2 regions of the Dendrosporobacter sp. 1207_IL3150 genome follow, and region 2 is predicted to be linked to the other one. Evidence: riboswitches for the same ligand, from Rfam matches in the RefSeq annotation. Region 2 holds a riboswitch; the other holds the start of a gene.
The links. A riboswitch is a leader RNA that binds a small molecule or an ion and turns the genes downstream of it on or off. The one in region 2 is predicted to bind cyclic di-GMP.
Positions count from the first base shown of each region.

Region 1: it holds a riboswitch for cyclic di-GMP, as region 2 does, so the genes downstream of both, V6C17_RS04485 (HD domain-containing phosphohydrolase) here and V6C17_RS00255 (GspE/PulE family protein) in region 2, are expected to answer to the same signal.

Region 1 covers NZ_JBAIYU010000010.1:215,345-220,656, reverse strand. Annotated here, with positions in the region: gene V6C17_RS04505 (amidohydrolase) at 1-666, shown strand, start outside; gene V6C17_RS04500 (hypothetical protein) at 927-1,430, shown strand; gene V6C17_RS04495 (methyltransferase) at 1,495-2,112, opposite strand; gene V6C17_RS04490 (hypothetical protein) at 2,894-3,046, opposite strand; cyclic di-GMP riboswitch class I at 3,369-3,454, shown strand; gene V6C17_RS04485 (HD domain-containing phosphohydrolase) at 3,593-4,747, shown strand; gene V6C17_RS04480 (ECF transporter S component) at 5,066-5,312, shown strand, end outside.
Region 2 covers NZ_JBAIYU010000002.1:4,089-9,400, forward strand. Annotated here, with positions in the region: gene V6C17_RS00245 (type II secretion system F family protein) at 1-351, opposite strand, end outside; gene V6C17_RS00250 (type IV pilus twitching motility protein PilT) at 390-1,448, opposite strand; gene V6C17_RS00255 (GspE/PulE family protein) at 1,465-3,141, opposite strand; cyclic di-GMP riboswitch class II at 3,197-3,282, opposite strand; gene V6C17_RS00260 (shikimate dehydrogenase) at 3,366-4,214, opposite strand; gene V6C17_RS00265 (hypothetical protein) at 4,413-4,679, opposite strand; gene V6C17_RS00270 (glutaredoxin family protein) at 4,846-5,106, shown strand; gene V6C17_RS00275 (YqeG family HAD IIIA-type phosphatase) at 5,127-5,312, opposite strand, start outside.

The sequences.
Region 1 (5,312 bases), on a different contig from region 2:
ATCTGTAATGCTACAGGTTTTTTAGCAACTAATAAATATGACGCTGAGTTCAGCGGGATGCCTGCTCACGCTGGTGCAGCCCCAGAAACGGGCAAAAATGCATTACTTGCTGCAGCATGTGCTGCATTGAATTTGCATGCTATTTCCCGGCATGGTGAGGGATCATCTAGAATCAATGTCGGTGTACTTCAAGCGGGAAGTGGACGCAATGTTATTCCTGCCAATGCTTTATTAAAGTTCGAAACGCGGGGAGCCACTAGCAAAATCAACCAATATATAGTAGATGAGGCGATAAGAGTTGTAAGATCAGCGGCAAATATGTATGATGTAGATGTGAAAATTACTCGAATGGGCAGTGCGGTAGGCGGTAATAATTCTATTGAGCTAGCTGAAAAACTGAATGAGATAGCTAAAAGATTAGAAATATTTGATGATATTATTGATACTTGCGATGCTGGCGGGAGTGAGGATTTCTCGTACTTCATGGAAAGGGTTCAGCACAATGCTGGTCAAGCGTGCTACATGATGATTGGAGCGAAACTAGCGGCAGGACATCACGATTCTTATTTTGATTTCGACGAAACTGCATTGGATCTTGCAACAAAGATGTTAGCAACCTCTGCGGTTGATCTATTAACAGGGCAGAATAAACAATGTAATCCTTAGATCGATTTGCGAGGTAACGGATAGCCTCCACCAAAAATATATATTCAACTCCACCTATATAAGGTGGAGTCATTTGCTTTTATTCTGTGATTGGTCTTTATATGAAGTGAATTTGAGAAAGTGACCAAGAAGACGGGTTTTTGCAAGTTGCCGAACCACGTTCTATGGCAATGTTAGGAAACATAACGAATTCTTGCTGCATGGGTATTGCCATGATTGTAGATAATAAGATATTACCTTATAGCAGGGGGAACTTGTGGGTGGTGGAACCAGGTTTACAAGTATCAGAAATTATGCTATCACCGGAGACTATTATTCCTGATGCGGTTTTAGACATAATTAATAATTCTTTTGTCTTTAGTATAGATGAGCTAAATAACGCAAAGATGCGTAAAAAAACTATGTATATTGCTTCAAATAAAAAGGGTGAATTTATAGGATATTGCATTATATCTGTGGGATTTCCCTTTGAGGTTGTCGGAGAGCTAAAATGTGATATAGAAGGTAAAGTCGTATGGATTGACGTGCTTGAAATCGCAGTTATACATCAAGGATATAACTATGGTCGAATGTTTGTAGAACAGATCAAGAGCAGATGTTCTTACGACATTCTACTTCTATCAATCGAAGAGTCTATATGTTTTTGGCAGCAGACAGGCTTTAAAGTCATTTGCTACTCCGGTGAAATGGCCTATATGATTTATGAAAGACAACCTAGTCGTTTGGCATTTAGCAGCGAGAATACTTTATGTTACATGATATAAGAGTGGAGTATTTCAAGCACTATCTACAGAAGAACCACTATGCGAACGCATAGTGGTTTTTTTATTAAGTACATTTTTTATAGTCTAGCCTGTACACTAAAACACTTTGACGAGGGTCGTTATCATATAGATAAGGTATTTTTATTTCATTCACAAGCACGAAGGGGGTATTTTCTAGAAAGTATATATAGTCATACGATGGATAATACAATATAATGTCTGCTGTTCTTTCAAAGCTTTCTACAGAAATCAAAATATTTCCGATAACCTTAATAAATATTTGTATTGAAAAAGGGTTAAAAAAGTAAAATTTATTATCTGAGGGTTTTATATTATATTCTTCTGCAAAGCAATTTAAGAAATTTATTTTGTTCATGCTATTTTTGTGTTTCTTTAGATAATCTTTTCTATTATCCATAGCTTGTTTATAGAAGAAGTTATTCATTTCTATACCTGTAACAGTGCAGTTGAAAAAATGATTTATGTAAAAATTAAGCCTTCCTTTTCCGCAGCCAAAGTCGACAATATTATCTTCTGCTTTGAAATTATAATGCTTATCTAATATTTCTAATACAGAGTAGGAGGTTGGCTCATATCTGTTGTAGTGCAATGAGTCATTGAATATTTTTTGTTCCCCTGAGGTGTTTATGTTCAATAGTTTTTCATAATATTGTTCATCCATTTATAGTACCTCTAATTCGAGATTTTATTTAAGTGTTATTTTATACTAATTTTTAAATATAGAGAGAAATAATAAAAAGATCAAAACGGTTTATATTCTCATACCTCTATCTAATTTGTGGAAGCATTGTGCGTTTATGTATTTACAGATACTGTAAATATGTCGGATTTTGTAGTTTTAAAGCTCGGTATGGCTCTAATCAGAACTAAGCGGGCGTTATTTTAATCATATAGTACCTAATTTAAGTTTACCTAATTTTAAACCCCGGTTACAGTCTAAATGTCTTTTAAGTGTCTTTGCAAGAAGTTTTTAACAGGAGTACAATAAAAGAGTCATATATTACTTCAAATTCTGTTACATTTCCTGTTATATTCAGTCTTTTCTTGATGAATTGTTAAGTATTGACTGAAAAATGTGGTAAAGAAAGGGATGGTATTATGGCATTTAAGATTGGCGCAGCCGCAATGGTTTTTATTGCAGCTTCTTTATTTGTGCTAAACTTAGTTCACTTAACTGGCGCAATTTAATTGTGAGGTAAGTAAACTGACAAATATATGACAATGAAAAGACACCACCAAATATTTGGATGGTGTTTTTTTTGCCATGTTTAGATAGGTGATATAGAGGTAGCAGTAATATAAGTATGCATTCAGATTGTATGAGTCACTTACAGATGCTACATCAATTGATTTATTAGCTATTCCATAAAAGTGTTTTGCCCTCTAGCTCAGTGCTGAGCTAGAGGGCATTTTCTTCTATGAACTCGTTATTAAATACAAAATTAGGAGCCTTCTCCGTGACGCTCGCCAGTGTGGTGCTGATTTCTTAGTTTTTTTGATCCGGTATTCGGCTCACGCATATGGTGGTCGTTATCCTTTGCATGTATAGGTTCATTTGACGGATCAATTACAGGATAAGTTTCGGGCTTAGACATATTATCTCCTCCAGTTTATTAATACTAGTGATTTCGTCTGGTCTTGCTACTTTGTTAGTTAACATAAGCGTGTCTAAAAAACTCTTTGACGTAGTTAGGGTTAGTTAGAAGATATGGTCTTAAATTGTTTCATACTAACGTGTATCGTGTATTATCTTGCCTGCACTTTAATTTTGCCTATCAAGCGCGATAAACCGTCATGAACACTATTAATATATTGTGGTGACTTATTTAGTTTTATCCGTGGAAGATTTGGGTTAAGTTTTAATTTTGGACAATTGCCCTAGAGGAATAGACATGATGACAGTAGAATGTAAAATTAGACAATATTCGGCAAACTTACTGAAAGGTAAGGACGCAAAGCTATGGGTCTAAGGTCGTGGAGACTATGATTGCCAGGTTGCTGTTTAATTCGTTAAGTAACACCTGGGTCCGCCTGGGTGTGTTTTTTGACGGTTGCCGAATACCGGCAAAGCATTAATATGTGAAAGTGACTAGTAATTCTGCTCATAAGCCTAGCTTGGGAAGGTCGTGAAGGGAATTAAGATGAAAAAAAATGCAGTACTATTATGCTTCGTGGTGGTCTCAATTAATATTTTCAGCACTATAATACATGAATTGGTTGATTACCATGGTAATAATTTTTTTATATTATTACATAGCTTAAGCTTTTTGCTACTTTTGTTAATTGCATATACTACTTTTGTTGAAAATCGAAAAGCAGCGAGGAATACTCAATCTAAAATTAAGGAATCTTTTGATGCGATGAAATCGCTGTTTATGCATATGCCAGGTGCTGTTATGACTTTAAAGAAAGACTTTACTATTATTGAGGTCAACGAATTAGTCAAAAGTGCTACAGGATTCAATCTCAGTGAAATTCAAGGTAAAAAGTGTTACGACGTGTTAGGCAATGGTGACATTTGTTGTGATTGCCTTGTGCAGACCGCGCTGGCCTCTGGAAAACCTCAGTATGGTACAAGGATAAAATACGAGAAAGATAGCAAAACAATATACGGAAAACAAACAGTTATTCCAATTAGGGATGAATGTGGAAATATTGAGTATCTTTATGAGATAGTAACAGATATAACGCAAGAAGTGTTTTTAGAAAAGGAAAACTCAGAGATTCTAATGGACATTGTAACCTCATTGGCTCATCTTATCGAAACTAGAGACCCGTCAACAGGAACCCATTGTATCAACGTACAACGAATAGCCTTATTAATTGGTGAAATCATGGGACTAAATAATGCGGTTTTAAAAGAACTGAGTATTGCAGCTATCCTCCATGATATTGGGAAAATAGGGATTCCCGAATCAATTCTAAATAAACCAGAGCGCCTTAATGCTGTTGAGTTTTTGATAATACAGCGTCATCCTCAGATCGGGTACAATGCAATAAAGCATATCAAGCGACTGCAAGTGGTTAGCGAAGCCATTCTAGATCATCACGAACATTATAATGGTGAAGGATATCCTAATGGTAAAAAGAAAGATGAAATATCTATGATTGCCAGAATTCTCACTGTTGCAGACGTATATGAGGCATTGACCTCTGATAGAGTATATCGTAAGGCAATGAGTACTAAACAAGCTGTGGAAATAATAGGCAAAGGAAAGGGACGACAGTTTGATCCAAGAGTTGTTGACGCATTATTTGAGCTAGTATATACGAAAAAGATAAAACAAATCTGTTAACAAAAGTTGCGCTTTCTGTGCAGATGTAGGAGGCGTGATTTTTTATTTTTGGATATTCCAACTATTTATATAAAAACTCTTAGTAACATGTTTTATGTTCATATAGTTTTTGCCATTATTAGACTGGAAGCTTAGCTAAGTCGAAAAATTCAAAGATAGTACTATCTAAATAGCATATTTTATTGTATACAGAATGAACGTTTTTGTAATGGGTGTTGCATCAAAATTGTTACTATGTTATCTTATATATTATTTGTAGGAAGCATTTGAGTATTTTAAAAGAAATAATTGTCATTTAGTGAAAGGTAGGAGACTCGGATGGAACAGCAATCTTTTAGTAAAACAAAACAACTAGTTTATGCAGCATTGGGCATTGCCCTCGTTTTTATTTGTACAGTTTTTGTAAATGTTCGTCTGCCCATTGCCGCTAACGGCGGATTGGTTCATTTGGGAAATGTACCCCTATTTATTATTGCTATTCTCTATGGTCGGCGGTTCGGCGCTTTGGCGGGTGGAATCGGTATGGCGATTTTTGATATAATAGGCGGATGGTTTTTATGGGCCC
Region 2 (5,312 bases):
TAATGATTCACCCTCTTGAACTTTTTTCAAAACATCTTTGAAGGCATCTTTTAGTTTCGGATGATCGGTCTGCTCAATTATTGTATTTAACGCAGTTATGAGCGACATGCCTGCGTTTATCATCGTGGAGAACTGCCAGCAAACTACAGCTAAGTCTTTGAGTTTTACTGGTTTTAAATTATTAATTGACGCAATAAGTGATTTTTTTGATTTTTGTTCCTTTATTTGCGTTATAAAATATCCCTTTTCCCTAATGAAGGTGGCAACTGCAGCTTGGTTTTCTGCTACAATAGTGCCGGACAACAATTGCCCTGATCGATCCTTGGCCTTATAGGCAAATGTTTTTGCCACCATTACAACTCCATTCTACATTTATATATAAAGGTTAATTAGTAACTGCTGCATAGGCGGCTGAAACCGTCTTGATCCGTGGCTCTAGACAAGGCTTCTTCGTATGAAATCAAGCCGCCGCGGTACAGATTGCGCAGGGCATTATCCATAGACTGCATATTAAGCTTCCCGCCAGTCTGAATGGCTGAAATAATCTGGTGAGTCTTGCCTTCACGAATTAGATTTCTTATCGCAGGTGTTGCTACAAGTATTTCTAGAGCAGCTATTCGCCCTGACCCATCCGATCTTGGGAGAAGCTGCTGAGCTACAATACCCTGAAGAGTTAATGATAGCTGAATGCGGATTTGCTGCTGCTGATAGGGAGGAAAGACATCTATTATCCTGTCAATAGTTTGAGCAGCATCACCTGTATGCAACGTAGCGAAAACCAAGTGGCCTGTTTCAGCCGCTGTAATGGCTGTCGCAATCGTCTCGGGATCACGCATCTCACCAACCAAAATTACATCAGGATCTTCCCTGAGTGCTGCTCTCAATGCAGTTGAAAACGAGCTGGTATCGGCGTGCAGTTCACGCTGGTTAATTATCGAATTATTGTGTTTATGAAGATACTCTATCGGGTCTTCCAAAGTTATCACATGGCAGGACCTTGTTAAATTTATTAGGTTAATCATAGCTGCCAATGTTGTTGATTTACCGCTGCCTGTCGGGCCAGTAACAAGTACAAGTCCGCGAGGTTTAAGAGCCATGGTTTTAAGTACTTCTGGGTGTCCTAACTGTTCTAAAGTTGGAATCTTATCTGCAACCAATCGAATGACAATAGCAGTTGAACCGCGTTGCCGAAAAGCATTCACACGGAATCTGCTTAGGCCAGCAATTGCGTAAGAGAAATCCAACTCACCGGTCTGCGCAAATTTTGCTCGCTGCTCCTCTGTGGTTATTGCTTCTAGGGCAGCTAGCGTATCATTTGGCAGTAACCTTGGTGCCGCATTACTAAAAACTAAACTGCCATTAACTCTAAAAGCCGGCGGTACACCAACTGTTATATGTAAATCAGAAGCTTTTCGTAAAAATGCCTCATGTAATAAGTCGTTCATCATATAGCTGGTTCCTCCACTATATACCCGAATACGCTACCCTCATAACTTCTTCAATCGTTGTCAGTCCATCAAGAGCTTTGTCTATACCATCTTGCTTCATAGTGCGCATACCTTGTCTGCTGGCAGCAGCACCTAATTCATCACTAGATACTCTTTTATTAATAAGACCGCGAATTTCCGAATCAATAATCATTACTTCATGAATAGCCATTCGTCCACGATAGCCTGTATATCCGCAGCGCGCACAGCCTATACCCTTATGTAACAGTACTGGCTCATCTTTTTTGAGTCCGAGGAAAATTCCTTCAGGTGAGTCTGGGGTTTGCATATAGGGCTGCTTACAGTCAGGACAAATAGTCCTGACAAGTCGCTGAGCAACAACACCTAGAACAGATGATGCTACTAAGAATGGCTCAACATCCATATCTAGTAATCGCGAAATTGCTCCTGGCGCATCATTTGTATGCAGTGTGCTGAGAACCAAGTGACCCGTTAATGCAGCTCTTACGGCAATATCAGCCGTTTCATTGTCGCGAATCTCGCCGACCATTACAATGTTCGGATCTTGGCGCAAAATTGAGCGTAGGCCGTTGGCAAAAGTTAGTCCAGCTTTAAAGTTTACCTGCACTTGATTAATGCCGTCGAGTCGATACTCTACTGGGTCTTCAACAGTAATTATATTTTTTCCAGGCAAGTTAAGTCCGGTAAGTGTAGAGTAAAGTGTTGTTGTTTTACCCGAACCAGTTGGACCAGTAACTAATATCATACCGTATGACTGACTAACTAAGGTCTTAAACCTCTTTTGGTTATCTTCGGTAAAACCCAGTTTGTTAACATCTAAAATAATCGCTTTTTTATCTAGAATCCTCATTACCACTTTTTCACCTAGAATAGTTGGTAGTGTTGAAACGCGTAAATCTATTTCCCGACCTGCCTCTTGAAACTTAATGCGTCCGTCTTGTGGTACGCGCTTCTCGGCAATATCCATATCGCTTATAATCTTAATCCTAGAAACTATGGGTGGATGGGTGTGCGGAGGAAAGGATGCAGTCTCTCGCAGTACCCCATCAATACGATAGCGTATTCTAAGCGATGTCGCCTGTGGTTCAATATGTATATCACTAGCTCGTTCTTTAATTGCTTGGCTGATTAGTGAATTAACAACATTTATAACAGGAGCATCATTTGCGGTTTCAACTTCAGCAATGTCAGTTACATCATGGGCACTAATCTTACTTACAACCTTTTCTACAAGCTCCTGCACTCCATAGGATTCACTAATTGCCTGGACAATTTCCCGCTCTGAAGCTATAACTGGTTCAATATCACAGCCGCAAACCATGCGGACGTCATCAATTGCGTAAAAATTAGTTGGATCAACCATAGCTAAAACGAGCTTTTTGCCGACTTTTTTAACGGGAATAACTTGATATCGCTCTGCTAAAGCCTGGGGAATTGCTGAAGCTATTTCGCGGCTTATCTTAATATCCGAAAGCTGCATATGTGGAACTCCAAGCTGAAATTCCAAGGCTTCAATAATATTTTGTTCGGTAACGTAGCCAAGGTTTATTAAAACCTTCCCTAGCCGTTCATTAGTCTTCTTCTGCACAACGAGCGCTTTATCAAGCTGTTCTTGTGTCATAAAGTTAGCTTCAATTAATAAGTCACCTAATCGCTTACGGCTCTTAAGCAAAATTTCACCACCTAAAATTAAAAAAAGCAACCAAAACTAACTAAACACATACAAATGTTTAATTGGCCGGTTGCACTACTTGCTCCCCTCAGGCTTGAAGTGCCCACATTCGTCCTGAATATCATTGCTTCCAATAAATATTTATTTCTCACAATTGTTATTCGCGATTTATGGGGAACTTCCTGCTAATACAACAGTAAGTTATTATAAAATTTTACAAAGATTTACACTTTTTTACGTGCAAGTTCAGCATACATCACTTCCGTTGGTGCCTGAACCCCAGTCCATAGAGTAAAAGCCGCTGCCCCTTGTTCCACAAGCATACCCATTCCGTTTATGATAAGATGACCCTGCTGTTCAGCATGTAATAGAAAGTTAGTCTTTGTAGGTGTATATATTAAGTCACATACTGCAATTGGACGAGTTAAATTTGGCCAATCTACTTGTGGTTCGGCTTGGACATTTGGGTACATGCCGAGCGGAGTTGAGTTGATTAATATATCGCAGTTAGATATTATACTGTCAAACTTAGTCGATGGCCACTGATAGGCGCTAATATTAGCGAAAGGTGTAAAAACATTCATTAAGTCCTGTGCTTTTTCAACATTACGAACCCCAATTGAAACGGACGCTATACCTTGCTCAATTAACCCCCAAATTACGGCACGGGCAGCTCCGCCAGCTCCAAGTATAACTGCGTGCTTACCAGAAAGTGTAACCCCTCTTTTTAAAAGTGACTGAATAAAGCCGCAGGCATCAGTATTATGGCCATAAGCTTTATTGTCTCTAATAACAATGGTATTAACGGCTCCAACCATCTTGGCACTTTGGTCGAGCTCATCTAAGTATGACATTATAGTAACTTTATGCGGAATTGTCACATTGGCTCCGACAAAACTAAGTGCTTTTAGTCCATTGACAGCCTTTGAAAGTTGTTCAGGATGTACTGCCAGCGGAACATATGTATAATCAAGTCCTGCTGACTTAAATGCTGCATTTTGCATTTGCGGTGAGAATGAGTGCTCAACCGGCCAGCCAAGTATTCCAAGACATTTTGTTTTTCCTGTTACCATTCGCCCATACCCTTTCGTAATATCAGTTTCGTTATCTAATTCTTCTTCAATCTAAGGGAACTTCCTGCAAAGTTATGTAAATTTAATGGATATCTTTGTGCCGTTTTTTTTATTAATGAAATTTATGTATAAATAGTAACAGCCTGGAGTACGCTCCAGGCCGTTACTATTTATACTTTTTAGATGAAATAACCTACCTTAATCCCCAATTTTCATTTCGGGAATTTCTTTGCCAAATTCATCAACCAGCTTCCACTCTACTTCATCTGGTATCTGAAAAGCTTTAGGTAATTCTTGTCTTATTGTTCCAACTCCTAAAGAGCTTTCAATATCATAAAACTTATCTTTATCAATAGATAATTGCGTGTCGGTATATTCAGGATTTATTTGTCTTAATTCATCCATACCCAGAATTATAGCTAACTCCCAATACTTTCCTTGATTTCTACTTTCAATCACTACCATGATATCCCCCAATTTCTGAAGAACTAAACTGTCTTTTCCCTTATATTTTCAGCGTATTTCTTTTTCGTTATGCGTAATACGGACATATCTATTAGTAGTGACTGCATATAATATTAAGTGAAGTCGCGTTACAACCGTAATTAACTCAAAATTAATCGGAGGATATATGAAACCAATACTCATGTTTACAATGGGGTCGTGCCCGCATTGCCAGAGAGCGCTAGCTTGGATGGAGGAACTTAAAAAGGAAAATCCAAAATATCTTGGTTTAGATATCTCAATGATCGATGAGAATGTCCAGCCAAGTGTCGCTAGTAAGTATGATTATTATTATGTGCCTACCTATTTTATTGATGACATAAAAGTTCATGAAGGTGTACCTACTAAAGGTATTATACGGAAAATATTCGAAACAGCTATTGAATAATAGCTGTTTCTTTAGTACGTTTATTTAATAATCCCTTTGAACTTCAATAAACGAACAGTCAATTTCTCTAATTTCCGAGTAATCTTGGTCCCGATAAATTCATTTGTACTAAGCGGTGCTACCCAGATTGTAAATAGACCGAGTCTGTTGCCCCCGAGAACATCTGTAAATAGCTGATCTCCTATAACGGCTATTTCAGACGGTTT